4 regions of the Chryseobacterium culicis genome follow, and region 3 is predicted to be linked to each of the others. Evidence: riboswitches for the same ligand, from Rfam matches in the RefSeq annotation. Region 3 holds a riboswitch; each other region holds the start of a gene.
The links. Region 3 has a riboswitch for cobalamin ahead of CQ022_RS08640 (acyl-CoA thioesterase). Riboswitches for the same ligand answer to the same signal wherever they lie in the genome.
Positions count from the first base shown of each region.

Region 1: linked by a shared signal. The riboswitch ahead of metE (5-methyltetrahydropteroyltriglutamate--homocysteine S-methyltransferase) and the one ahead of CQ022_RS08640 (acyl-CoA thioesterase) in region 3 are both predicted to bind cobalamin.
Region 2: linked by a shared signal. The riboswitch ahead of CQ022_RS15845 (TonB-dependent receptor plug domain-containing protein) and the one ahead of CQ022_RS08640 (acyl-CoA thioesterase) in region 3 are both predicted to bind cobalamin.
Region 4: linked by a shared signal. The riboswitch ahead of CQ022_RS09315 (TonB-dependent receptor plug domain-containing protein) and the one ahead of CQ022_RS08640 (acyl-CoA thioesterase) in region 3 are both predicted to bind cobalamin.

Region 1 is NZ_PCPP01000001.1:290,925-297,124, reverse strand. It holds gene CQ022_RS01445 (aldehyde dehydrogenase family protein) at 1-467, shown strand, start outside; gene CQ022_RS01440 (helix-turn-helix domain-containing protein) at 584-1,381, shown strand; gene metE (5-methyltetrahydropteroyltriglutamate--homocysteine S-methyltransferase) at 1,541-3,844, opposite strand; cobalamin riboswitch at 4,022-4,208, opposite strand; gene CQ022_RS01430 (Lrp/AsnC family transcriptional regulator) at 4,404-4,865, shown strand; gene CQ022_RS01425 (LytR/AlgR family response regulator transcription factor) at 4,884-5,651, opposite strand; gene CQ022_RS01420 (sensor histidine kinase) at 5,655-6,200, opposite strand, start outside.
Region 2 is NZ_PCPP01000002.1:618,718-624,917, forward strand. It holds gene CQ022_RS15835 (cytochrome-c peroxidase) at 1-117, shown strand, start outside; gene CQ022_RS15840 (transporter) at 130-1,077, shown strand; cobalamin riboswitch at 1,170-1,355, shown strand; gene CQ022_RS15845 (TonB-dependent receptor plug domain-containing protein) at 1,464-3,497, shown strand; gene CQ022_RS15850 (YncE family protein) at 3,494-4,627, shown strand; gene CQ022_RS15855 (cell surface protein) at 4,642-5,835, shown strand; gene CQ022_RS15860 (DUF5074 domain-containing protein) at 5,872-6,200, shown strand, end outside.
Region 3 is NZ_PCPP01000001.1:1,897,258-1,903,457, reverse strand. It holds gene CQ022_RS08665 (1-acyl-sn-glycerol-3-phosphate acyltransferase) at 1-379, opposite strand, end outside; gene CQ022_RS08660 (PspC domain-containing protein) at 695-2,416, opposite strand; gene CQ022_RS08655 (PadR family transcriptional regulator) at 2,428-2,757, opposite strand; gene CQ022_RS08650 (XAC2610-related protein) at 3,264-3,965, shown strand; gene CQ022_RS08645 (HD domain-containing protein) at 3,967-4,557, shown strand; gene CQ022_RS08640 (acyl-CoA thioesterase) at 4,608-4,991, opposite strand; cobalamin riboswitch at 5,106-5,286, opposite strand; gene CQ022_RS08635 (hypothetical protein) at 5,321-6,121, opposite strand; gene CQ022_RS08630 (ATP-binding cassette domain-containing protein) at 6,152-6,200, opposite strand, start outside.
Region 4 is NZ_PCPP01000001.1:2,053,318-2,059,517, reverse strand. It holds gene CQ022_RS09325 (helix-turn-helix domain-containing protein) at 1-875, opposite strand, end outside; gene CQ022_RS09320 (T9SS type A sorting domain-containing protein) at 1,030-2,343, shown strand; cobalamin riboswitch at 2,481-2,659, shown strand; gene CQ022_RS09315 (TonB-dependent receptor plug domain-containing protein) at 2,692-4,518, shown strand; gene CQ022_RS09310 (DUF5074 domain-containing protein) at 4,539-5,591, shown strand; gene CQ022_RS09305 (CCA tRNA nucleotidyltransferase) at 5,756-6,200, opposite strand, start outside.

The DNA of each region.
Region 1 (6,200 bases), 1.6 Mb from region 3:
TAGGGCCAATGGTAAGCGCTAAACAATTTGACAGAGTACAAAGTTATATCCGCCTTGGACAGGAAGAAGGTGCTACTCTTCTCGCTGGTGGTGAAGGGAAACCGGAAGGTCTTGAAAAAGGTAATTTTGTAAAGGCAACCATCTTTACCAATGTTCGCAATGATATGCGTATTGCACAGGAGGAAATTTTCGGACCTGTCCTGTCTATTATTCCTTACACTAATGAAGAAGAAGCCATTGCCATTGCCAATGATACCACTTATGGCCTGGCAGCTTACATCAGTTCTGCCGATAAAGAACATGCAGAGCGTGTGGCAACACAGATTGATGCCGGAAGAATCTGTATTAACGGGTTTGCCCATGATCCTTATGCCCCTTTCGGAGGCTTTAAACAGAGCGGTATCGGACGTGAGTATGGTGTATTTGGGCTGGAAGCCTATTTAGAACCTAAAGCAATCCTTTCCTAATAGTATTTTCTTCACAGCAGAATGTTCTCAGGATCGTTTTGCTGTGAAGATTCTATGATCCTAAAAAAGTTTTGTAAGTTTGAAGAAGAATCCACCCAGAAATATCCGCCTGAACTATGAGCGAAAATAATATTCCTTTACCCATCAATTATTCCTGTCATTTTTCAGAATTCAGGGAAGGTGAACAGTTTGCACGGATTCACAGTCTGGGGCTTGTTCTTTCCGGGGAAATGGAACTGAATGACGGGATTACAAAGACGATATTTAAAGAAGGAGAACTCTACTCTGCAAGGAAAAACCGTTTATTAAAATTTGCAAAATATCCACCTAAAGACGGTGAAATAAGAACCGTAACCATTTATTTTGACGAAGCCATCTTACGTGATTTCAGCCGTGAATACGGATATCAGGCAGAGAAAAAAGATAATATCCCGGCCTTTATAAAACCGGATCAAAAGGCATTAACAGCTTTTATGTATTCACTCCTCGCTTATGAGAATCTTCCTTCTTCCACAGAGCTTCTGCGCCTCAAACAAAAGGAAGCCTTACTTCTCATGCTCAATCATAATCCCGGCCTTAAGAATATTTTATTCGATTTTTCTGAACCTTATAAAATAGATATTGAAGCTTTTATGAATAAGAATTTCCATTTCAATGTCAATGTAGAGCGTTTTGCTTATTTAACGGGAAGAAGCCTGTCTGCATTTAAAAGAGATTTTCAAAAGATTTTTGGAATTCCTCCAAGACAATGGCTGCAGCTTCGAAGACTGAAGGAAGCTCATTTTTTACTTACCCAAAAAGGCAGATCAGTTTCTGATATTTATCTGGATCTGGGATTTGAAAATCTGTCCCATTTCTCTTTTGCATTTAAAAAACAGTTTGGCTATCCACCCAGTGCATTACAGGCCAAATAACTTAGATCTCTTTTAAAACATAACCGGATGCAAAAATAGAATATAAAAATGAATGGACTCGTATCTCTCACCTCTATTTTAACTCTTTAAAAAGAAACAGATCGTGCCATAAAATCATGACACGATCTGAATTATTGAATCTAATTATTTTAAAGTTTTTTAAAGTGCGTATTCTACTGAGGCTTCTTTAGCAGCAGCTACCATTGCTATTAAAGCTTTTTCTGTTTCTTCCCAGTGTCTTGTTTTCAGTCCGCAGTCCGGGTTTACCCAAAGCTGGTTGGCAGGAATTACGTTCTGTGCTTTTCTCAACAGTTCAATCATTTCTTCTTTTGACGGAACCCTTGGTGAGTGGATATCATATACTCCGGGACCAATTTCATTCGGATATTTAAAATCTGCAAAGGCATTCAGCAGTTCCATCTGAGAACGGGAGCATTCTATGGTAATCACGTCTGCATCCATATCCGCAATATTTTCAATAATATCATTGAATTCTGAATAACACATATGGGTATGAATTTGCGTAGCATCTCCCACTCCACTTGCTGAAATTCTGAAAGCTTCCACAGCCCATTTCAGGTAGTTTTGCCAGTCTGCTTTTCTTAGAGGAAGCCCTTCTCTTATAGCAGGTTCATCAATCTGAATAATTCTGATTCCTGCTTTTTCCAGATCCACTACTTCATCACGGATTGCCAGTGCAATCTGCTTACATGTTTCTGAACGAGGCTGATCATCACGTACAAAAGACCACTGTAAAATCGTCACAGGACCAGTCAACATTCCTTTTACCCATTTTTCCGTTTGAGATTGGGCATACTGAGACCAATACACCGTCATAGGAGTCGGGCGGGAAACATCACCAAAGATCACAGGAGGTTTTACACAACGGCTTCCGTAGCTCTGTACCCATCCGTTTTTGGTAAACACAAATCCTTCCAGCTGTTCTCCAAAATATTCCACCATATCATTACGCTCAAATTCTCCGTGCACCAATACATCAATTCCGATGTCTTCCTGCCAGCGAATGGTTCTCTGAGTTTCTTCTTTTAATAAAATATCGTATTGCTCCGCAGTAAGTTCTCCCTTTTTGAATTTAGCTCTCCAGCTTCTTACCTCTGTTGTCTGCGGGAATGACCCGATTGTTGTAGTGGGAAACAAAGGAAGCTGCAGGACTTGCTGCTGTTCTTCTTTACGGGTTTTGAAGGTATTTATTCTTTGTGCATCCTTTTCAGTGACCGCATTTGATCTTTGTTTTACCTGATCATTGTGGATAAGGGAAGAGGTTCTTCTGCTTTCAATGGCTTTTTTATTTTCTTCAAATACTTCAAGAATATGTTCTTTTTCTGTTCCTGATACCAGCTCTTTAAGCGTTACCACTTCTTCTACTTTCTGTTTAGCAAAAGCAAGCCAGTTTTTAATCTCAGGATTAAGGTTCGTTTCAAAATCAAGATCGCAAGGAGAATGAATCAATGAACATGACGGTGCAATCAAAATCCTTTCAGAGCCTAATTTGTCAACAGCTTTTCTGATGAAAGACAATGACTTTTCAAAATCGTTTTTCCAGATATTTCTGCCATCAATTACTCCTAACGAAAGGCTTAGGTTTTCCGGAATACTATTCAAAATACCATCCAACTGTTCCGGATTTCTAACCAAATCGATATGCAAAGTGTTCACCGGAAGTGAAACAGCAAGCGATGCATTATCTTTTAATCCGTCAAAATAAGTGGCAACAATGAATTTCAGTTTCGGGAAACGTTTTCTTATTTCTGAATACACAGAAAGATAGGTTTCTTTTGCTTTCTCAGTTAAATCCAGTGCCAGAAAAGGTTCATCAAACTGAATCCATTCAGCACCCTGCTCCTGAAGTTTGGTTAAAATTTCCGTATATACAGAAAGAAGATTTCCAGCCAGATCCAGTTTATCAAATCCTTCTTCTTTTTCTTTTCCTAATAACAGATAAGTAACAAGTCCGATAATTACAGGTTTTGCATTGATACCCGCCTGTTTTGCTCCGGCAAATTCATTGAAAATTTTATCTGAGCTTAATTTAAATTGCTGGTTTTTATAAAATTCCGGGACAATGTAGTGATAGTTGGTATCGAACCACTTGGTCATTTCCATTGCTGTAATATCCAGCCCTTCTTTCTGATATCCTCTTGCCATCGCGAAATAAAGATCCAGCTCAGAATTGTTCTTTTTAAGCACCACCTCATGGTAACGCGAAGGAATTGCTCCTACTACAAGGCTCATATCCAATACCTGATCATAATAGGAAAAATCGTTGCACGGGATAAGATCTATACCGGCTTCTTTCTGAATATTCCAGTTTTGATTACAGAGAGTTCTCCCTGTATTCAGAAGTTCTTCCAAAAGAATTTTACCTGACCAATATTGTTCGCAGGCTTTTTTGAGTTCTCTTTTGCTACCAATACGCGGATAGCCCAGAATGTGAGTTTGCATTTTTTTAAACTTTTTAATTAAACTTAATAGGAAAGTGCTTTAAAATGCTTCGTTATGTTTTAGCGGAAGAAGTTTCAGGAAAGTAATGACATAGCAGACTGTGCATTTCCTTCATAAAGAAAAATACATGAATCTGATCTATCATCTGTATGACCCAAAAGCTTCAGCCCGCGAAAGCATTGTCAATTCAGTAAAGGCAGGTCTCCTGACTTGTAACAGTTTCCGTCATCCTTCCCGCTTTTGGCAGTGGATATACAAAGACAAAAACTTTTGGTGTGTTACTTACAGTTGCGCGACAGCTCGTGATTTGCACACGATTCCCTATTAATCTACCTTAAGTAAAACCTTTCCTGTTTGATGAAGTATCTATAAAGAACTGTACTTTTACCTTTAACAATTGTCATCAGTAAAAGTTTTTAATTTTGTGTAAAATTAGCAATACAGAATAAAAGCACAATAAATAAGGAAAAATTAAGCAAAATAAACTTTTAAAAATAAAAATAAAAGCATATAATTCTATATATTTGATTGTTTTAATCATTTAAAAGAATAATATTCTGTGGAACAACTCGATGATAAGGATGTACAGCTGCTCAGGCTGCTCCAGAAGAATGCCAAACTAACCGTTAAAGAACTTGCTAAAGAAGTGAACCTCTCTACTTCACCGGTTTTTGAAAGAGTAAAAAGGCTGGAACAGGAAGGGTTTGTTAAAAGATATGCAGCCGTTCTGGATGCTGAAAAACTCAACCGTGGATTTACCGTTTTCTGCCAAATCAAGCTGAAAATTCACGACAGATCTGTAGGCTATGACTTTGTAAAAGAAATTCTGGAGATTGAAGAAGTTGCCGAATGCTACAATATTTCCGGAGATTTTGATTTCCTTCTGAAAGTTCAGGTAAGAGATATGAAACATTACCAGGATTTCGTATTTAATAAACTGGGATCTGTAGATTCCATCGGGAGTACCCACAGTACATTTGTCATGGCTGAAGTGAAAAACAACCACGGACTCACCATTTAATTGAACAGGAAATCGGTTTTATTCTTCAATCCATTTTCTGAAAGCAGATGTATTGCTCTGGCTTGTAATAAGATGATCTTTCTGACCTTTTATCTGGGCGGAAAGTGTATTCTTATTGTAACGTTCTATTCTTTCAATATACTTTTTCTGAACGAGTGCACTCCGGTTGATCCTGAAAAAATCTGAAGCATTGAGCTGGGTTTCAATTTCTTTCAAAGTAGATTCATTCAACACGTGTTTTTTTCCTGCTGTGTCAAAAGCAAAGACAATCCCTTCTTCCGCTTCAAAGAACGTAATGTCTTCCGTATTGATAAAATAGATTCCCTGATGTGAGCTGACCGAAAATCGTTTCTTATAGTTTTTCTCCACAGGGCTGTTATTCAGCATTTGCTGAAGTTTTACCAAAACATCCTCCGGTTCTGATGCTGTATTTCCCAATAGAATAAATTTATCCCAAGCCTTTTGAAAACGGCTCTGCGAAAACGGTTTTAAAAGATATTCAATCCCGTTGCTTTCAAAGGCATTCATCCAGAAACTGTCATACGCGGTAGTGAAGATAACCGGACATGAAATATTCACCTGGTCATAGATTTCAAAGGCGTTTCCATCTAATAATTCAATATCAGAAAAAATCAGGTCAACCGCTGAGTTTTTAAGAAAAGCAATAGCTTCTTCTACAGTACTTATTTCCGAAACAATTTCCACGGGTTTTTCCAGTTCGCTGATGAAACGTTTTAATTTATTTCTTGCCGGAATTTCGTCTTCGATGATTACAACTTTTATCATATTTTATGCTGGAATTATGGGAATGACCACTGAAAATTCAGTTTCTGATTTTATAATTTCTACCTGCCGATCCGTTAACAGCGTATACTGCTCCTTAAGATTACTGAGCGCTCTTCCTGAAGTCTTTTTACTGTTTCGCTTGGGTATTCTGGTATTGGAAACCCTGATTTCTTTATCTATTTCTACGGTGATCAAAACAGGATTTACAGCTGTTCCCAGATTATGCTGAACTGCATTTTCAAGCAGCAATTGCAGGGAAAGCGGAATGATCTTCCCCGATGATCTGATATGATTTATTTTTAATGAATAAGCATTTCCATATTTATACTGTATCAGATTAAAATATTTCTCTGCAAATGCCAGTTCTTCTTCTACAAACACGGTCTTTTTATCAGAAACCTCTAAAACATACCGGTATATCTCTGCAAATTCATTGAGAAAATCTGATGCTTTGTGTTTATCTTCTTCTATTAACTGATCCAGAATGTTGAGATTATTGAATAAAAAATGAGGATTAAGCTGTGTTTTCAGTTGATTAATTTTACTTTC
Region 2 (6,200 bases), on a different contig from region 3:
AAACAGAATGGGCATATTGGTATTGCTATGAACAGTCAGGAAAAACAGTCGATTATTGCATTCCTGAAAACATTATCAGATAAAAGTTTTATATCCAATCCAAAATTTGCAGAATAATTTATAGAAAACATGAAGAAGATTATAGTAATAATAAGTTTAATCCTGTTTGGGCAATATCAGGCAAAAACTATCAGAGATAGTGCATATATAGCTCCGGACAGCTTTAGCAGATTTGATTTTGATGATGATTGTGATGCCTGTGGCTGTGCTGCAGGAAACGGTTCTTCCGGCTTTGAGTCTTTATTGAATCCACAGTTTATCGGAATCAAATATTTTGCCCAGCATTACAAAGCAAAAGAAAACCTATTTGTGAAAGATCTTACACAAGATCAGTATTTTAATACCTTACAGCTTTGGGGAAAGATTCCTTTAACTAAAAAACTGAGTGTATATGCAAGTCTGCCCTTCCATTTCCATGAAAAAAAAACCCAACAGGGAGATATCAAAATCAATGGAATCGGGGATCTTAATCTGATGGGAATTTATCAGCTGATGAGTTCTAAAGATAATTTTCACCACTTAAGCGGAGGGTTGGGTGTGAAAATTCCTTTAGGGAAATTCGATGAAAAAGGAGCTTCCGGCGTTAATCCGAGTTTTCAGCTGGGAACCGGCAGCTGGGATTATCAGGCCGCTTTGAATTATAAGTTTCAGAAAAATAAAGTAGCTGTGTTGGTGAATACAGATTATACCATCAAAATGGAGAATAAGAAAAATTACCGATTTGGAAACCAATGGAACTATGCCGCGACGGGGTTTTATCAGATTGCAGGAAATGAAAAATCCATTTTTTCAGTAAAAACCGGAGTTCAGGGAGAAGTGTATGCCCAGAATAAACAGTTTGACGAAGCGCTACCCAATACTGCAGGAAGCGCATTGTATGGAAAGTTAGGATTTGAAGCTTCCTATAAAAGGCTGAGTTTGGGAAGTGAGCTCATGCTTCCTATGTATACCCATCTGGCAGGAGGTGACATCGAAGCAAAATCAAGATTCAGTATTTTCCTGAATATCGGGATTTAAATAAAACCCCTTTTAAAAATCATATTAAAGCTCCTTCGGGAGCTTTAATTGTTTATGAATCATTATTTTAATTGGGGGTTAGGAATAATTTTTTATCTTTGCCGAAATTTGGTGAGCCATAAAAAGCTCTTAAAAGGGAATCCGGTGAAAATCCGGAACAGACCCGCTGCTGTAAGCTCCGCACCAAGGTTTTTGAAGAATATATCCACTGTTTTTTAATGGGAAGGATTTCAAAAATGGAGTAAGTCAGAAGACCTGCCAGAAAATAATCGTTTGACGCTTTCGTGGAATAAAGCTTAGGACATCAATGATTCTGTGCAGTAACAGCTGTGCTTTGTCGTTGTATTCTTATATCCATTAGCGTCTTCATTATCCTAAATGAGCTAATGGCGGCAAAACAAACTACTTCTGCAATTCATAAAGCTGTTTTCACAATACTGGTGATCACATCTCAACTTTTATATTCTCAAAAAAAGAAAAATGACACTCTGAAGGAAGAATCCATCAAAGCGATTAGTCTTTATAAAAAGAATTTTAAAGAAATTATTCCGGCGCAAACCCTGCAAGGTGAGCAGCTGGAAAGACTGAACAGTCATTCTGTTGCAGATGCGTTGCGGTATTTTTCCGGAGTTCAGATCAAAGATTATGGAGGGTTAGGGGGTTTGAAAACGATCAATATCCGTAGTATGGGAAGCCAGCATGTTGGTGTTTTCTATGATGGAATTCAATTGGGAAATGCCCAAAACGGACTGGTAGATCTGGGGAGATATTCTTTAGACGATCTGGAAGAAATATCATTGTATAACGGACAGAAAAGTGAAATTTTCCAACCTGCAAAAGATTTTGGCTCTTCGGGATCGATCTATCTGCAACCCAAAACACCTGTATTTAAAGGAACAAGAAAAACCAATCTCGTTATAAGAGCAAAAAGTGCGTCCATTGATCTTTTCAATCCGTCATTCCGTTTGGAACAAAAAATATCAGACAGAGTTTCTGCCAGTTTCAGTGGAGAATTTATGCAGAGTGACGGAATTTATAGATTTCGTTATGCTAAAAAATATCCAGATGGTCAGCAGGCTTATGATACCATCGCAAAGAGACAGGATTCAGATATCAGGGCAAAACGTTTTGAAACGTCTATCAACGGTACTTTAAATAACGGAAGCTGGAATATCCGTGGCTACGGTTATATTTCAAACCGTGGGATGCCGGCACCTATCGTCAACGGCCGTTTTGGCGGAAGAGGAGCGAGACTTTCTGACGAAAATTATTTTGTACAGGCCAATCTGAGAAAGAAACTGTTCCCAAAACTTGAAACACAGCTGAAAGCAAAATTCGCCTACGATTATACTCATTTCATGGATACGGTTCGTTCACAGTCTATTATTCATACCGATAATACCTATATCCAAAGAGAACTCTATCTTTCCTCATCCAATATCTATTCTATCACCCCCAATTGGGATGTGAGTCTGAGTGGAGATTTTCAATACAATAATCTTGATGCTAATCTTGATAACTTTTCTTATCCTACGCGATACACAACATTGGTGGCATTGGCAACAACCTATCAGTGGAACAGGTTCAAAATTCTGGGAAGCCTTTTAGGAACTTTTACGTTTGAAGAAGTAAGAAAAAACAAAAGACCAGGAGACAGCAGAGAATGGACACCTGCTGTATTTATGAGTTACCAGCCTGAGATCATTCCTGAGCTTACGCTTAGAGCTTTCTATAAACGAATTTTCAGACTTCCGACTTTCAATGATTTATATTATACCAATATCGGAAATACCTATCTGAAACCGGAATTTACCAATCAGTATGACGTAGGATTTACTTATCAGAAGAATTATACCAACCATTTCTTTAAAACCTTTTATGCTAAAGTAGATGGTTACTACAACAAAGTACAGGATAAAATTGTAGCGGCCCCTAACGGAAGTATGTTCCGCTGGCTGATGATGAATCTTGGAATGGTTGAAATTATTGGAGCGGATGTAAATATTCAGGCCGAAATGCAATTAGGAAAGGTAAAGTTAAGACCATTGCTTTCTTACACATATCAAAGTGCAAGAGATATAAGTGATCCGGAAGATACCTTTTATCGTAATCAGATTCCTTATACCCCATGGCATAGCGGATCATTCAGTTTGATGGCAGATTATAAAGACTGGAGTTTCAATTACAGTGCGATGTATGTAGGAGAAAGATATGATGTGAATCAGGACAATATTCAATACAATTATGTACAGCCCTGGTACACTCACGATCTGTCTGTTCAGAAAAAATTCAATTGGGCGAATCACCAATTTAAAGTGAGCTTTGAAATGAATAATATTTTCAATCAATATTATGATGTTGTCATCAATTATCCGATGCCTGGAAGAAATTTTAAACTTATTCTAAACTTCACCTTATGAGAAAACTAAACTTTTATTTTTTATTTCTGGTATTAGCTTTTCTTACTTCATGCCGTACAGATGATATTATTGTTCGTCAGGAAGTGGTAGAAGGACTTCCTTCAGAAAATACAGCAATAAAAGGTTTTTACATGCTGAATGAAGGGAATATGGGAAGCAATAAATGTACGCTGGATTTTTTTGATTATACCAAAGGAACCTATTACCGGAATATTTATGCTGAAATCAATCCGAATGTGGTAAAAGAGCTGGGAGATGTAGGAAATGATATCAAAGTCTATGGAAGCAAACTCTATATCATTGTGAATGTTTCCAATAAAATTGAAGTGCTGGATGCTAAAACAGCTAAACGTATTACTTCCATTCCCCTGCAAAACTGCAGATATCTGGCCTTCAAAGACGGGAAAGCTTATGCGAGCAGCTATGCAGGACCTGTAGCCATTAACCCCAAAGCACCAAAAGGAAAAGTAGTGGAAATTGATACCACTTCTCTTTCTATTCAACGTGAGGTGGTGGTGGGATATCAGCCGGAAGAAATGGAAATTGTAGGCAATAAGTTATTTGTTGCCAATTCCGGAGGATACAAAGCTCCCGATTATGACAATACGGTTTCTGTAATTGACCTGAATACTTTTACGGAAATCCAAAAACTAAATGTTGCCATCAATCTTCACCACATTAAAAAGGACAATTATGGTGATCTGTATGTAAGCTCAAGAGGAGATTATTATAATGTTCCTTCAAGCCTTTATTTAATTGATGCGGCCACAGGAACTGTTAAAAAAGATTTTCACCTCTCAGTCAGTGAGATGACAATCGTTAATGATAAACTCTATTTCTACGGAAATGAATTCAACTACAATACCCACAGTTATAAAAAAACATTTGGAATCATTGATGTGAAAACAGAAGAGATTATTGCCAACAAAATCTTTGACAAAGAATACGAAACCGCTATTAAAACACCTTACGGCATAGCAGTAAACCCCATTACAGAAGATATCTACATTACAGATGCCAGAAATTATGTATCCATGGGATTTGTGTATTGCTTTGATAAAAACGGACACTTCAAGTGGAAAACGGAGGGAGGAAATATTCCTGCCCACTTTGCTTTTTTATACAAATAATCAAACTTTAAAAAATGAACAGAAATACCTTTACCTATTTAAAAATCGGATTTTTATCAGTTTTCCTCGTAGGAGTGATAGCCTGTAAACATGATGATGAAGATGAATTTACATTTAATGGTCTTGATGATTCCTATTCCATTGACCGTTTTAAAGTTTTGAGTATTCCTACCCATGCATCAGGATCGGTTACATGGAGCATTAATGATTCTATCATTTCTCAAAATTCAGAACTTGAATTTATCAGTCCGAACGCAGATGCCTATCCTCTGACTTTGAAGATCAACAATAAAGGGAAGGAGCAGATTTATCATTCTAAAATAATCGTTACCAAAGAAAAAACACCTTATAGTAAATATATTTCCAAAGTATTAGAGTTCCGCCCTGCTGTAGGACAGTTCATGAATGAAATTCCGGAATATATACCTGGAAATACTGCTGCAAATATGCTTCAGAAAGCAAATGAATCATTGGTGGGAGGGAATTCTACGATGATCAGCCTTGGAGGATATGGCGGTTATGTCGTTTTCGGTTTTGATCATACAATTCCCAATCTGAATGGTCGAGATTTTAAAGTGCTTGGAAATGCATTCTTTGGAAATGATGCTAATGATCAGCGTTCAGGATCTTGTGAGCCGGGAATTATTATGGTGGCCTACGACAAAAATAAAAATGGGAAACCCGATAATGATGAGTGGTACGAAATTGCAGGCAGCGAATATTTCAAAAATACAACGGTAAAAGATTATAGCATAACGTACCATAAGCCTAATGAAAATAAGGTTCCTGTACCCGGCACCGAATTCTGGCAGACTGATGTAGAATATATCAAGTGGAATGATAATCTGGGAAATCAGGGATTTAAAACAAAAAATACATTTCATGCACAAAGCTATTATCCTTTGTGGTTTACAGATCCTTCTTACAGTTTTTCGGGAACCAGACTGGCGAATAACTTCTTCGATCAGAGCGGTGATGGATCCTATTGGGTAGGAAAATCATATGAATTCGGATATGCAGATAATGCTCCGAATACTGATGATGCCTCCAATATTGATATTTCCTGGGCGGTAGACAGAAGCGGAAAATATGTGAAACTTCCGGGAGTCGATTTTATGAAAATATACACAGGAGTTAATCAGGAAGCTGGCTGGCTGGGAGAAGTTTCCACAGAAGTGGCAGGAGCCTACGATTTACACTTCAAATAATAAGTCAATAATACAATCTATTTAAATTAATAAAAAATGAAAAAGTTTTATCTTTTTATGATGCTTTTTCTGTTTGCATGCTTATCAAATGCACAGATAAAAGTTCAGGGTGTACCCAGAAATGATATTTCAGGGATCAGCAAGCTTAATACCACTACAATCAGTTTTTCTGATATTCAGTATTGGGTAGGATCAGGCACCAACCAGGCTGCTTTTGTAGTACAATGGAACGATGGCAAAAACCCTGATGCTATGGTTTGGGGATTCAAATGGAACGGAAATGCTACAGGTGAAGATATGCTGAAAGCTATTGCTAAAGCAGACCACAGATTATATACACTGCTTTATCAGGGAACGCAGTTTGG
Region 3 (6,200 bases):
AAGCCATGTGATAGAATCCTTTTCTCCATTTCGGAACCCAGCTTCTGGTTCCTTCCGGAGTAATAACAAGGCTGAAATCTTCTTTGGAAAACTGGTTGGCTACGAAATTCACAAGATCGTTTTTCTGGCTTCTGTCTATACCAATACCTCCAAGTCCTTTTACGATACTTCCATACCAGGCCTTGGTGTGTGCATCTTTAATGATAATTTTCAGAGGTTTTTCCAAAGACCAATAGGCGAAATTTCCTAGAATATATTCCATATTATGAGTATGCGGTGCTACCACAAGGATACACCTGTTGAGATTGTTAACATCGCCCTGTAGAACGACTTTCCAACCTAATACTTTTAACATTGCTTTGCCTAACAGCTTTTTCATAGATTTCTTGAATTAAAAACAAAAAAGTACAACCAAACTTTGGTTATACTTTACAAATATATTGAAATATTATTGCTCTTAAAACAAACCGCTAATTAAATCTACGATTTTCATTACGAATTCCATTGCAAATTGTATCATGATGAAGCTGTGTTTTTGGTTGATTGGTTATTAAATTTTAGCTTTACGAAATTAAAACTTTTTTTTCACATAAGAAACTAAATAGAGCTTTATTTTCACTTTTCTGAGAGAAGAAGGGTGTGAATTTCAAACGGTTGCCATCCACCCACACCTTCTACCACTCTCTGAAGTTAATTATTTAGTTTGTATGGAAATTTCGTTTTTTCCGTCTTTGATTTTGATGTCCATATCTTTATTTGATTTTTTGATATTGGACACTGCAGAATCAATAACTTTCTTTGCCTGGTTGTTCGGAACCTTTTTTCCATTTACGATGATACTGTCTTTATCATCAGAGTTGTACTCAATACTGGAACCGTTTACCGTGATTTTATTTTTTTCAATTCTTACATTGTTGTTGTCTTCATCTTGGTCCTGATCTTCATCATTGATACCGTCTCCGTCTAAATCTCCGTCCATATGGATACGGTCTTTGTTCATAGAGATAACCACTGCTTTTTGCGGAACTACAAGTTCATAATCCAGTCTGTAATCTCTGAATCTGTGCTCATAAGGATATTTTATATAGTTTGGAAGAAGAACTTTATTGTTTACCACTTCTACAGGAACAGTCAGCTGGATTGGGAAATTATATCCTTTTCCTTCTTTTTTGATGATCAGATAAGGTGTTTTGATATCTGGTTTTCTGGTTACATCTACAGAAATATAATCTTCTTCATAAACTGTTCTTTTATCAGAATAAATATCATTGTTGTAACCTTTGAAATTCTGAGGAATGTTGATTTGTTTTATATCCACATATACTGTATCTGAAGTAGTGTTGATGGCTACGTTTTCTACATCTTCCTTGCTTCCTCTGTAAATCATGTCTTTTTTAGCCATGCTGATTCCGAAGTAAGTTCCAAGTCCGATCAAAAGAAGGAATAAACCACCTACAACCCATCCGATATTTCTCAGTTTTGTTTTCGGAGAGAAGATCTTGATGCTTAATAAGCTGAAAAGGATTGCCGGAATTAAGCTTCCGATCACCATCATCGCAGCCAGTACTTTATCAAGTCCCTGATCGTCCATGTAGAATCTGATTTCATTAGCTCCAGGGAAATCTGTATCCATTCCGAAAAGACCGAATAATACAAATACTCCAATAATGCTTCCTACAGCCATTAATACAAAGAATCCTCCTACGATATACTTGAATACATTCCAGATTCCGCTGCTTGCATTGTTGATATAAGGTTTGTTTTCTGTATAGATTTCTCCGACCCTCTGAGTAGATTCATTGGCAAATTGTACCAATTTATTAGACTCATTCTTAAGATTGTCGAAGTTCATAGGCTTTCCCTGCATTTTCAGGAAATCTGCTGCGGTTTCAGCTTTTGGAAGTACGATCCAAAGGATTACATATAAAAGACCTATTAATGAAGAGGAAATTGCTGCGGTGAAAATTCCTAATACGAAGATTCCCAGCCAGATGGCTCTCATGGTAGTAATATCCATTCCTACATATTGAGCTAAACCTGCACAAACCCCTGCTACTTTTTGTTTTTCCGGATCACGGAACAGTTGTTTTTTATCGGTATAACCGGTTCCTGAATTATTTTTTCTGGTAGATGTTTTTTCAGAAAAATAAGCCTCTTCCTGTTCTTCGATTTTTTCAGGGCTTCCGATCTGTGCGATTACCTTTTCTACATCGGTATCGTTGATCACTTCACGTTTTCCTAAAGAATCTTTGAAGATCTCCACCATTCTTATTTCTATGTCATGCATTACCTCATCTGCTTCTGAAGCTTCAAGTGAGCTTCTCAGTGCATTCAGGTAATCGCTGAGCTTTATATATGCGTGTTCTTCTATGGTAAAAGAAAAACCTGCGAGTCCTATTGAGAGTGTCTTGTTCATAGCTTTGTTTTTTAATTTTGTTGGGTGATTTGGTTTACTGAGGCTGTCAGCTCATTCCATGTATTTTGAAGTTCATCCAGGAAAAGTTTTCCTTTTTCTGTGATCTGATAATATTTTCTGGGTGGTCCTCCTGTAGATTCTTCCCATCTGTAAGAGAGAAACTCTCCGTTTTTAAGTCTTGTAAGAAGAGGGTAGAGGGTTCCTTCTACTACATCCAGTTTTCCTTTTTTCAGTTCGTCAATAAGATCGGAAACATACATTTCGCGGTTATTGATGAGACTTAGAATACAGAATTCCAGAATTCCTTTTCGCATTTGCGCTTTGGTATTTTCGGTATTCATCTTTGATAAGTTTTGTTAATTAGTTATATAATTTTCGAAGTTCGGAACCTAGCTAGTTGTACCTATTTCGATTTTACATTACAAAGATATGTAAATAAAATGGTATTATGCAATACAAAGTAGTGAAATTTTTAAAATAAATTATTTAAAATACTGTAAATCAATATAATAATTTTCATTGTCAATTTTTAGTAAAACGGATTTTAGAAGAAAATGTCTGAAAATTTTTAAATTTTTAAATAGAATTTTGAAAATTGGAGAGAAAAAATGATCTTTTATCGCTTATTACTTATCACCCATGCTCTAGCCCCGATAGTAGCGGTTACCCCGCAGCAGCAAGGGCATCGTAGAGAAGCGAGGAGTATGAGTGGATAGCGGGAAACAGCTTCTTATGAATAAATACTCTTTGAGTAGAGAAACAGATAAAGAGAATGAGATTTTGAGATGGGTATTAGGATTCGTATTTTTGTTAGCAATAAAAAACACCTAAATCATTTCTTATTACCATGAATATTTTGAATAAGTATAAGGATTTCTCTGTATTTCTTTTATTAGGACCTTTATGTTTCGGGCAATATCGGTTTGAAGTTAAAAATGTATCGAAGAGTTATGATGCCGTCATCCAAATAGAAAATTGCTATGATGACAGATGCGGAGGAAAGGGAACGGTAGAGTTATTTGATCATAAAAACAGCAAAGTACAGACTTTTGTTTCTGATGATCTGGTTTTATATGCAGGGCAAGGCCAAAAACTGCTTCAGGGAAAATTGATTCCGCTTTCTGGTGATCAACGTGCTGTGATTATCGATGACTTTAATTTTGACGGAACGGAAGATATAGCGATAAGGAATGGAAATATGGGAAATTATAGTGGAGCATCATATGACGTGTATGTATTCAACAAAACAAGAATGGGGTTTGTAAAAAGTGAGGAGCTTACGGAATTGGGCTCGAACGGCCTTGATATTTTTGATGTTGATGCCAAACGTAAACGTCTGATCTCCTATGGAAAGTCTGGCTGCTGCGATATTTTTACGATAGAATATGCTGTTATTCCGAATAAGGGACTGGAGAAAGTCTTTGAAAAGGAAGAGGATATGACCAATGAAGATCAGGTGAAAGTAATAACCAAAGAAAAGATCAATAATAAATGGATTACCAAAACAAAAGTATATCCGGCAGATCAATATAACAGAAATAAAAAGTAAGATGAAAATTCAGAAAGAGATAGATTTTATCCTGGCTGTAGATGCACTTAAAAATGTACAGCGAAGAAATTATAATGCTGATGATTCCCGAAGAGAGAATACCGCAGAACATTCCTGGCAGATTATTATTCTGGCTCAGATCCTTTATCCGTATGCTAAAAACCGTACAGATATTGATTTATTGAGAGTGATAAGGATGCTTTCTATTCATGATCTTGTGGAGATTGAAGCTGGAGATACTTTTATTTTTGATGAAAAAGCAATGGTTGGGAAATTTGAAAGAGAGAAAGCTTCTGCTCAGAAAATCTTTGGAATTCTGGATGAACCTCTGCGTTCAGAATTCTTTAACCTATGGCTGGAATTTGAAGATGAGAAAACACCGGATGCTATTTTTGCCTGTGGAATCGACAGAATCATGCCGTTTATTTTAAATTCCCATACCACAGGAAAAAGCTGGACGGAAGCCGGAGTTACCGAAAAACAAATCCGAAATATGCTTGAAAATGCCATCAGCAGAGCATCGGATGAAATGGGAGAGGCTTTTGAACTTTTACTGAACAGAAGTCTGGAAACAGAAAAAGTGCTGAAATAACTTTAATGAAAATAAAAATTCGGGCGGCCAGAGGCCGCCCGATTTTTTATTTATAGTATCTGGATTGGTTTCTTGAATTCGTCAATCGCTACAAAAGTAAAATCACCTACGATGGCTTTCTCTCTTTCATACGAATACATCTGCTCTGTGTAAATTTCAACGTTCACTTTCATACTGGTTTTTCCCACGTATGAAACTTTTCCGATCAGTTCAACAATAGTTCCGGCAGGAATAGGTTTTTTGAAATCTATTTTGTCGCTGCTTACCGTTACCACTCTTTTTCTGGCAAAACGGGTAGCGGTAATAAAAGCTACTTCGTCCATCAGCTGCATAGCCGTACCACCAAAAAGGGTATCATAATGATTGGTTGTGTTTGGGAAAACCGCTTTAAAGATTCTGGTTTCGGAGGCTTCAATTCTTTCTTCTGTAGTCATATTTCATTATTAATTAAAGCGAAATGAAATAATATCAAACAACAGAATAATAACAGGAAATTCGGAAATTCCTGAAACAATTCATCAGATCAATACAACTTCAAATCGCGAAAGTTACTTGTTTAAGAAAAAGGCAGGTCTCCTGACTTGTAACATCTTTTATCTCCTTCCCATGCCTCGCACAGTGGATCTTTGATAAAGATTTCAGTTACTTACAGTTGCGCGACAGTCCGTGATTTTCACACGGTTCCCTTTTAATCTGCAGTGATGCAGAACCAATTTCTATGATGAATAAGCGTAAAACTTTTTCGGGTGCAAAAATAATGAATTTATTCCGGATTATGATAAATAATCTGGCTGATTACTCTTCCCTTTTTGATTGTCCAAAGAGTTGTGTATCTGTTTTCTCCTGAACCATTGATCATATAAAGGAAAATATTATCGTTGTCAAGGGAAGTTACTCCAATATTCTCAAAATCCATGGTAGGCTGGAACATATTTTTGATGGCTTCTCTTACAAAAACAGAACCTCTTCCGGGCTGTTGTACTCTGATGGATTTGATTTCAGTCATTCCTTCAGGAAGATCATTTCCTATTCCCCATGGTTTTACTTTATCAATGGTAAGAATTTTTCCTTCAGCATCTTTTTCCTTTTTACGGTATCCTGCATTGGAAGGATAGACATCAATCACTACTTTGCTTCTTTGGGCGGTAGGGATTTTAGGATCGGAATTGTCTGTGAAAATAATTGATCTTCCGTTTTTAGATTTAGAAGGAGTATAAGCGGGAAGCTGATCTACATAGGCAATACGCCCTTTATTCACCATTCCTTCTTTATCAAGAGTTTCATAACGTACAAAAGGCTTGTCATCATCCTGTTTCTCCGGATATTTGATCCAGATCCACTCTGTTTCTCCCGGAGCCGGTTTTACATAAACAAAAACATCTCCTTTACGCATACGGATCTTGTCTACAATTTTTCGGTAGTCGTCTTTATGTACACGTACGTTGGCATATCCTTCTTCAGCTTTTACAACTCCAAAAGGAACTTTTGTCTGCCCTTTTACAAAAGCTATAGATAAAATACTGAATGCGGATAAATAGAATGCTTTATTTATAAAAGTCATCATGAAATTTTTTTTGATCCCCAAATATATAAATTAAATACTTTTCGGGAGATAATTATACCGCTGCAGTTCTTTAAAATCT
Region 4 (6,200 bases), 160 kb from region 3:
ATTTTTAAATTGTTGAAAGGAAGGTTTTCAATCAATGCAAGCCCGGTTTCCAGCTTTTCAATAGCTGTTGTATAATCCTGTTTCAGGAAATAATACTGGGATAGGTTCTCATAAGCCAGCCCTAGCAGAAAAGGTTTGTTTTTCTGATGTTCAAGATCTGAAATGATACTTTCTATAAGGGGTTTATATTCAGAGAGTTTATTTTGCTTCAGTAGATATGAAGACCGGAAAATCCTGTTTTCGATTTTTAAAATTCTCTTCTCTTCATTATGACCACTGAGATATTGATTGCTTTTATCAAGGTTTTTCAATGCTGTTGGATAATCCCTGTTGATTCCAGAGTTCAAAGCCTGAAGCTGATACAGTTTTGCGGTAGTGATTTTTAAAGTCGGATCATTACTTTTAAGGAGCTTCTGATCAGATAAAAGATGAGAAATAATTCTTTTCGACTGGTTGTACAACCCCAGATTCTGATATTGATCCGCAAGATTATAATCACTGAAGATCTGCATATTATAAGAAAGATCATTTGCCTGATTATTATCCTCTTTTTGAGCAAAAATATTCACAGACTGTACATAATCGCCCTTCATAGCAAAAGCTTGTGAAATAATATTTTGCAGCACAATTTTGTGTTCCGTATTCTGATCACTGACCGGAATTCCCTGGGTATAACTGATGCATTCGTCAGAATTCTGATAGAGCTTGAGAAATGCCTTATCGGCTAAAATAGTAAAGTCCGGTCCGGACTGTCCATTGATACAATAAGAGCTGTAAATAAAAATAAACAGGAATATTTTTCTGCTGTTTTGAAATAATTTTTGTTCTGATAATTTGTTTTTTGTGTTTTTTTGAATAATTCTGGTAAAATCCATATTCAAAATGTTGTTTTGTATCTGTTTGTTTATGAGTGTTTTAAAAATTAAATTCTTTTGAAATTCACGAATTATGAAAGCCTATTTCTTGGGATAGGCTAAATATTATATTAATATTGTTTCCACCAATTCGAAACGCTAAATATAATAAAATATGAAAAATTTTTACAGAATGTCAATGAAAATATTGACGGCTTGTCTTTTCCTGAAATTTGGTTTTGCAGAGGCGCAGCTTACTGTAATAGGTTTAGGAAATTATAATGTAGGTGCAGTTTCTGATAATGGAATGGTAAGTATGCATACCAGCGCAGGAGGAATTTATAAATGGAATGCAGCAGGAGGACTTGTACAGATAGGTTCTATTTCAAACGGATATCCGGCTGCAGGAAGAACTATTGTTTCGAATGACGGAACTAAAATATCATCTTCCATTACCAATACCGCAACAGGATTTAATGAAATATCAACGTATGATGTTGCTGCCGCCACATGGGTAAACCGGGGCGGACTTGTTCCTACCGGATGGGACGGAAGTGTAAGCTCTACCTGGGGAATGACTACCAACGGAAATACAATCGTAGGGCTGGGGTTTCTTACTGCCGCGAATGCCCACGCTGTGAAATGGGATGAAGTGAACGGAATGGTAGATCTGGGAAGTATTGTTTCCGGACGCAGTTCAAGAGCAAATGCAGTTAATGCAGCAGGAACAGTAATTGTAGGATGGCAGGACGAATCAAACGGTACGAGAAGCGGTGCAAAATGGCAGGATGGAGTAGAAAGTTTTATTACTGATAATAACGGGAATAATGTAGGGGAAGCAGGAGGGATTTCTGCAGACGGAAATACCATCATAGGATCGGCAAATCCTAATCCCTATGTCTGGAATGTTGTAAGCGGATTAACGTATATTACCCATCCTAATGCTTCTTTCAGTTTCAAAGGAGGTGCAACAGGAATTTCTGCTGATGGGAAGAAAGTTATCGGATATTACAGAGCATTTGGTGCCCCTCCAATGTCGGGAGAAGGCTTTATCTGGACCTCTGCTACCGGAAGGATTAATCTGAATGATTATGCAGCATCCTTAGGAATTGCAACGAATGGAGTAACAATGGGACTTCCTCTGGCTATTTCACAGGATGGAAAGAAAATTGCAGGTTCAGGAACGAACGCTTCAGGTCAGATGATCGCTTTTTATCTGGATACTTCTGAATTTTTATCCGTCAATGATGCTGTAAAAGAAAAAAACAGTATAGGTATTTATCCTAATCCTGTTGCTGATATTCTATATTTTAAAGGAACAGGAAAAATAGAGAACGCAGAAATTTATAATATGGTTGGACAAAGGGTGAAATCATTCAATGCTGTAGAAGGACAGATTGATGTTTCATCCTTGTCAAAAGGAGATTATATTTTACAATACTCTGTGAAAGGCGGTAAAAAAGAGACTTATAAACTGATTAAAAAATAACATATATAAATAGTAAAGTAGTGGGATGAATGGCTGTTTTCAATATTGAAAGCAGCTGTTCTTTTTTTGTTTCAGCTCATAGGAAGACAGGCTTTTTAAGCATACGTATGGTTTTAGGCGAATACATATAAAAAAACTATCTTTGCAAAAATTTTGGTTTCCAGTATTTTGGAATGAAAAGGGAATCGGGTGTAACTCCCGGACTGTCCCCGCAACTGTAAATCGCAACACAAGTTTCTGCAAAAAACCACTGTATAAAAACGGGAAGGAGCAGAATGCGAAAGTCAGGAGACCTGCCGGAATTATAATTAAAAAAACATATTGCTTTCGGAGGAAAAGTAAAAAAGTATGGATATAAAAAGATCTTTAGTACTGCTTTTTTCATCGTATGGTTGTTTTCTTTTTGGACAAGAGAAAACCATCGATACTATTTATGTTTTCGACAACCAGATGAACAGGGTTAAACTTTTTCATCCTGTAAAAATAATTTCGGAGGAAGATGCCGAGAAAAATTCGAGTAATCTTTCGGAGCTTCTGAGATTTCAGTCACAGGTTTTTATTAAAGAAAATGGTCGTGGTGCTGTTTCTTCGCCTTCATTCAGAGGAACTACCGCTCAGCAGACAGCGTTTGTCTGGAATGGGATTAATATCAACTCCAGTTTTCTGGGACAGGGAGATATCAATAATATTGCTTTGTTCGGCTATGATCAGATCGGTATAAAAGCAGGTGGTGGAAGTGTGGTGTATGGAAGTGGTGCTATCGGAGGAAGTATTCACCTGAATAATACCCTTGATTTTAATAAAGGTTTCCATGGTTCTTTATTTTCAGAAGTTGCTTCTTTTAATACCTATAACAATTTTGTAAAAGGTTCTTACAGTAATGATAGGTTCAGTTTTAAAGCTTCCGGAAATTATTCTGTAAGTGAAAATGATTATAAGGTAAACGATCTGAACTATATTAACCGAAACGGAAATTATTACAATACTACGTTCAATGCAGGTGCTTCCTACAAGATAACGAACGATCATAAAATTTCATGGCAGAGCCAGTTTTTTGATTCTTCACAGCATTATCCTGTGTATGAAGAAACAGGAACAAAGACAAAATATAAGACTCAAAGTGTAAGAAGTCTTCTTTCGTGGGACTGGAACAAAACAAAGTTCAGCAACTCCTTTAAAGCGGCCTATACGGAAGAAAACTTTCAGTATTTCGGTTCGCTAAATCAGCCTAAATCCAGTGGTGGAACCGGGAAAAACTATATCTTCAAAAATGATTTCAATTATTTCCTGAATTCAAAATGGAATTTTAATCTTATCGGAGAATTTCAGATCAATAAAGGAGAAGGGTACGCGAGTGGAATATCTGATGTAAGCAGAAATATCGGATCAATTTCAGGATTGTTGAGGTATTTTGCCACGAAAGACCTGCGTTTTGAAGGTGGATTTAAGAAAGATTTTGTGGAAGATGTGAAGTCTCCATTTATGTATTCATTCTCCGGAAAATGGAGTGCCTTACAATGGTATGATGTGAGTCTTAACGTATCAAAGAATTTCAGATATCCGTCATTTAATGATATTTATTATGAACCGGGAGGAAATAAAGATTTGAGACCCGAAACTTCTACTCAGTTTGATATGACAAATGAGTTCAAAATGGGAGATTTCAAACTTACTTTGTCTCCTTATTATATGAATGTGACGGATCTTATTGTATGGCTTCCGACTGCTCTGGGCTACTGGCAGGCATCCAATATCAATAAATTTGAATCTTATGGACTGGAATCCCAGTTGTCTTTCAGTAAACAGTTTGGGAATCATAAATTCAGAGCGAATGCAGGATATTATTATGCAAAATCTATTGATAAAGAAACGAAGATGCAGAGACCTTATGTTCCCATGCACAGAGGGACAGCGAATATAGATTATGAATATGGTTTCTTTAAATTTTTCGCACAGGGACTGCTGAATGGTATTACCTACACGACAAGTGATGAAAAAAGATCAGATGCCATAGATCCTTATTTTCTTTTAAATATGGGTGTTTCTGCAACCTTAGCCAAAAAATATACTTTAGGGTTTAAAGTGAATAATCTAACCAATACATATTATAAAACAGTTGCTTTCTATCCTTTACCGAAAAGAAACTATAGTGTGTATGCAGCAATAAATTTTTAACAAATAAAATTGAATAAATTATGAAAATAACTAAACTTTTAACTGTACTCTTTGCAGTGGTATTATTGTTTAATATCTCTTCATGTACAAATAGTTCTGACGAAATTGAAATCTCTCCGATCACTTACCAGAACGGATATTTTATCTCTAATGAAGGGAACTTTAACAGCCAGGGAGCTAAAGTAACATTCCTAACAAGAGATTTAAGCCTGAAGCAGGATGATGTGTACGGTTATAACAATAAAGAAATCCTTGGTGATGTTCTTCAGACGATTGGTCTTAGCGGAAACAAGGCTTATCTTGTGATCAATAACTCAAACAAAATTGTTGTTGTAGACCGTTATACGTTCAAGAAGTTAGCAGTAATTACTGATCAGCTTGATAATCCAAGAGGAATTACTTTTGCGAATGACTTTATCTACGTTTCCAATACCAATTTCACAGCCAATACGAAAAGTGTAACGAAATATAAAGCTTCTGATTATTCATTTGTAAGTAAAATCAGTATGACTGAAGTTTCTGATAAAACAGTAGAAGCGGGAGGAAATGTTTTTGTACAAAATGCTTCATCAGGATTTGGAAATAAGATTACTTATATCAATACTTCCAATGACAATAAAACTGAAATTACTGTTCCGAATGGTCAGATTGGAAATACGGTGTCTTACAAATCTAATGTTTACACAATTTCTTCAACAGCTACAGATTCTTACATCTATAAGATTTCAAGTACAGGAACTCTTACACCGGTAATTACACTGACAGGAATTCCTAGTGCAACCAACCTTCAGATTGATAATGATAAATTATACTTCAGCTCTTCGAATAAAGTGTATACAACAAGTTTAGCGACTCCTGTAATTCCTACAACTCCATTGTTAACAGCTGCAGATGGAGGTCCTTATTTTACGCTTTATGGATTTAATGTAATTGATGGAAGAATTTTTGCATCAGATGTTAAACAGTTTACTCAGGACAGTGAAATGGTAGTGTATTCAGCAACTACGGGTAGCAAACTGGGATCTCTTAAAACAGGAGGTCTGGGTGCTAATGGAACTTACCTGAATCCATAATACCTTACAGTATATAAAAATATAATTTTTTATTTTTTCATCATTTGTGTTTTTTTCCGGCCGGTTTCGAAGAAACCGGCCGGCTTTGTTTTCGTCAGTGCGCATAAAAAATCCGGCGGAATGTTCCATTCCGCCGGATTTTTTATGCTTTTTATAAATTTACTTTATAATGTTAATCCCAGTTTCTCAGCCTCAGCAATAACAAACTTTGTGGCTTCTTCTTTTTCATTAGGAATTTCACCCTCCAGGATGGCTTCTTTGACTTTCTCTTTTAAGATACCAATTTCACGGCCTGGGTTAAGGTTAAACATTTCCATAATCTCTTCACCAGTAATAGGTGGCTGGAAATTTCTTACCTGATCCTTTTCTTCCACTTCTTTGATTTTTACCGCTACATATTCAAAGTTTCTTTTGAATTTTTCCTGTTTTTTGGAATTTTTCGTGGTAATATCTGCTTTGCAAAGGGTAAAAAGATCTTCAAGATTTTCACCTGCATCAAATAAAAGTCTTCTCAATGCAGAATCTGAAGCATCATCAGTAATCAGTGCGATAGGTCTTGATGAAAGTTTCACCATTTTCTGAACATATTTCATATCGCTTCCCAATGGT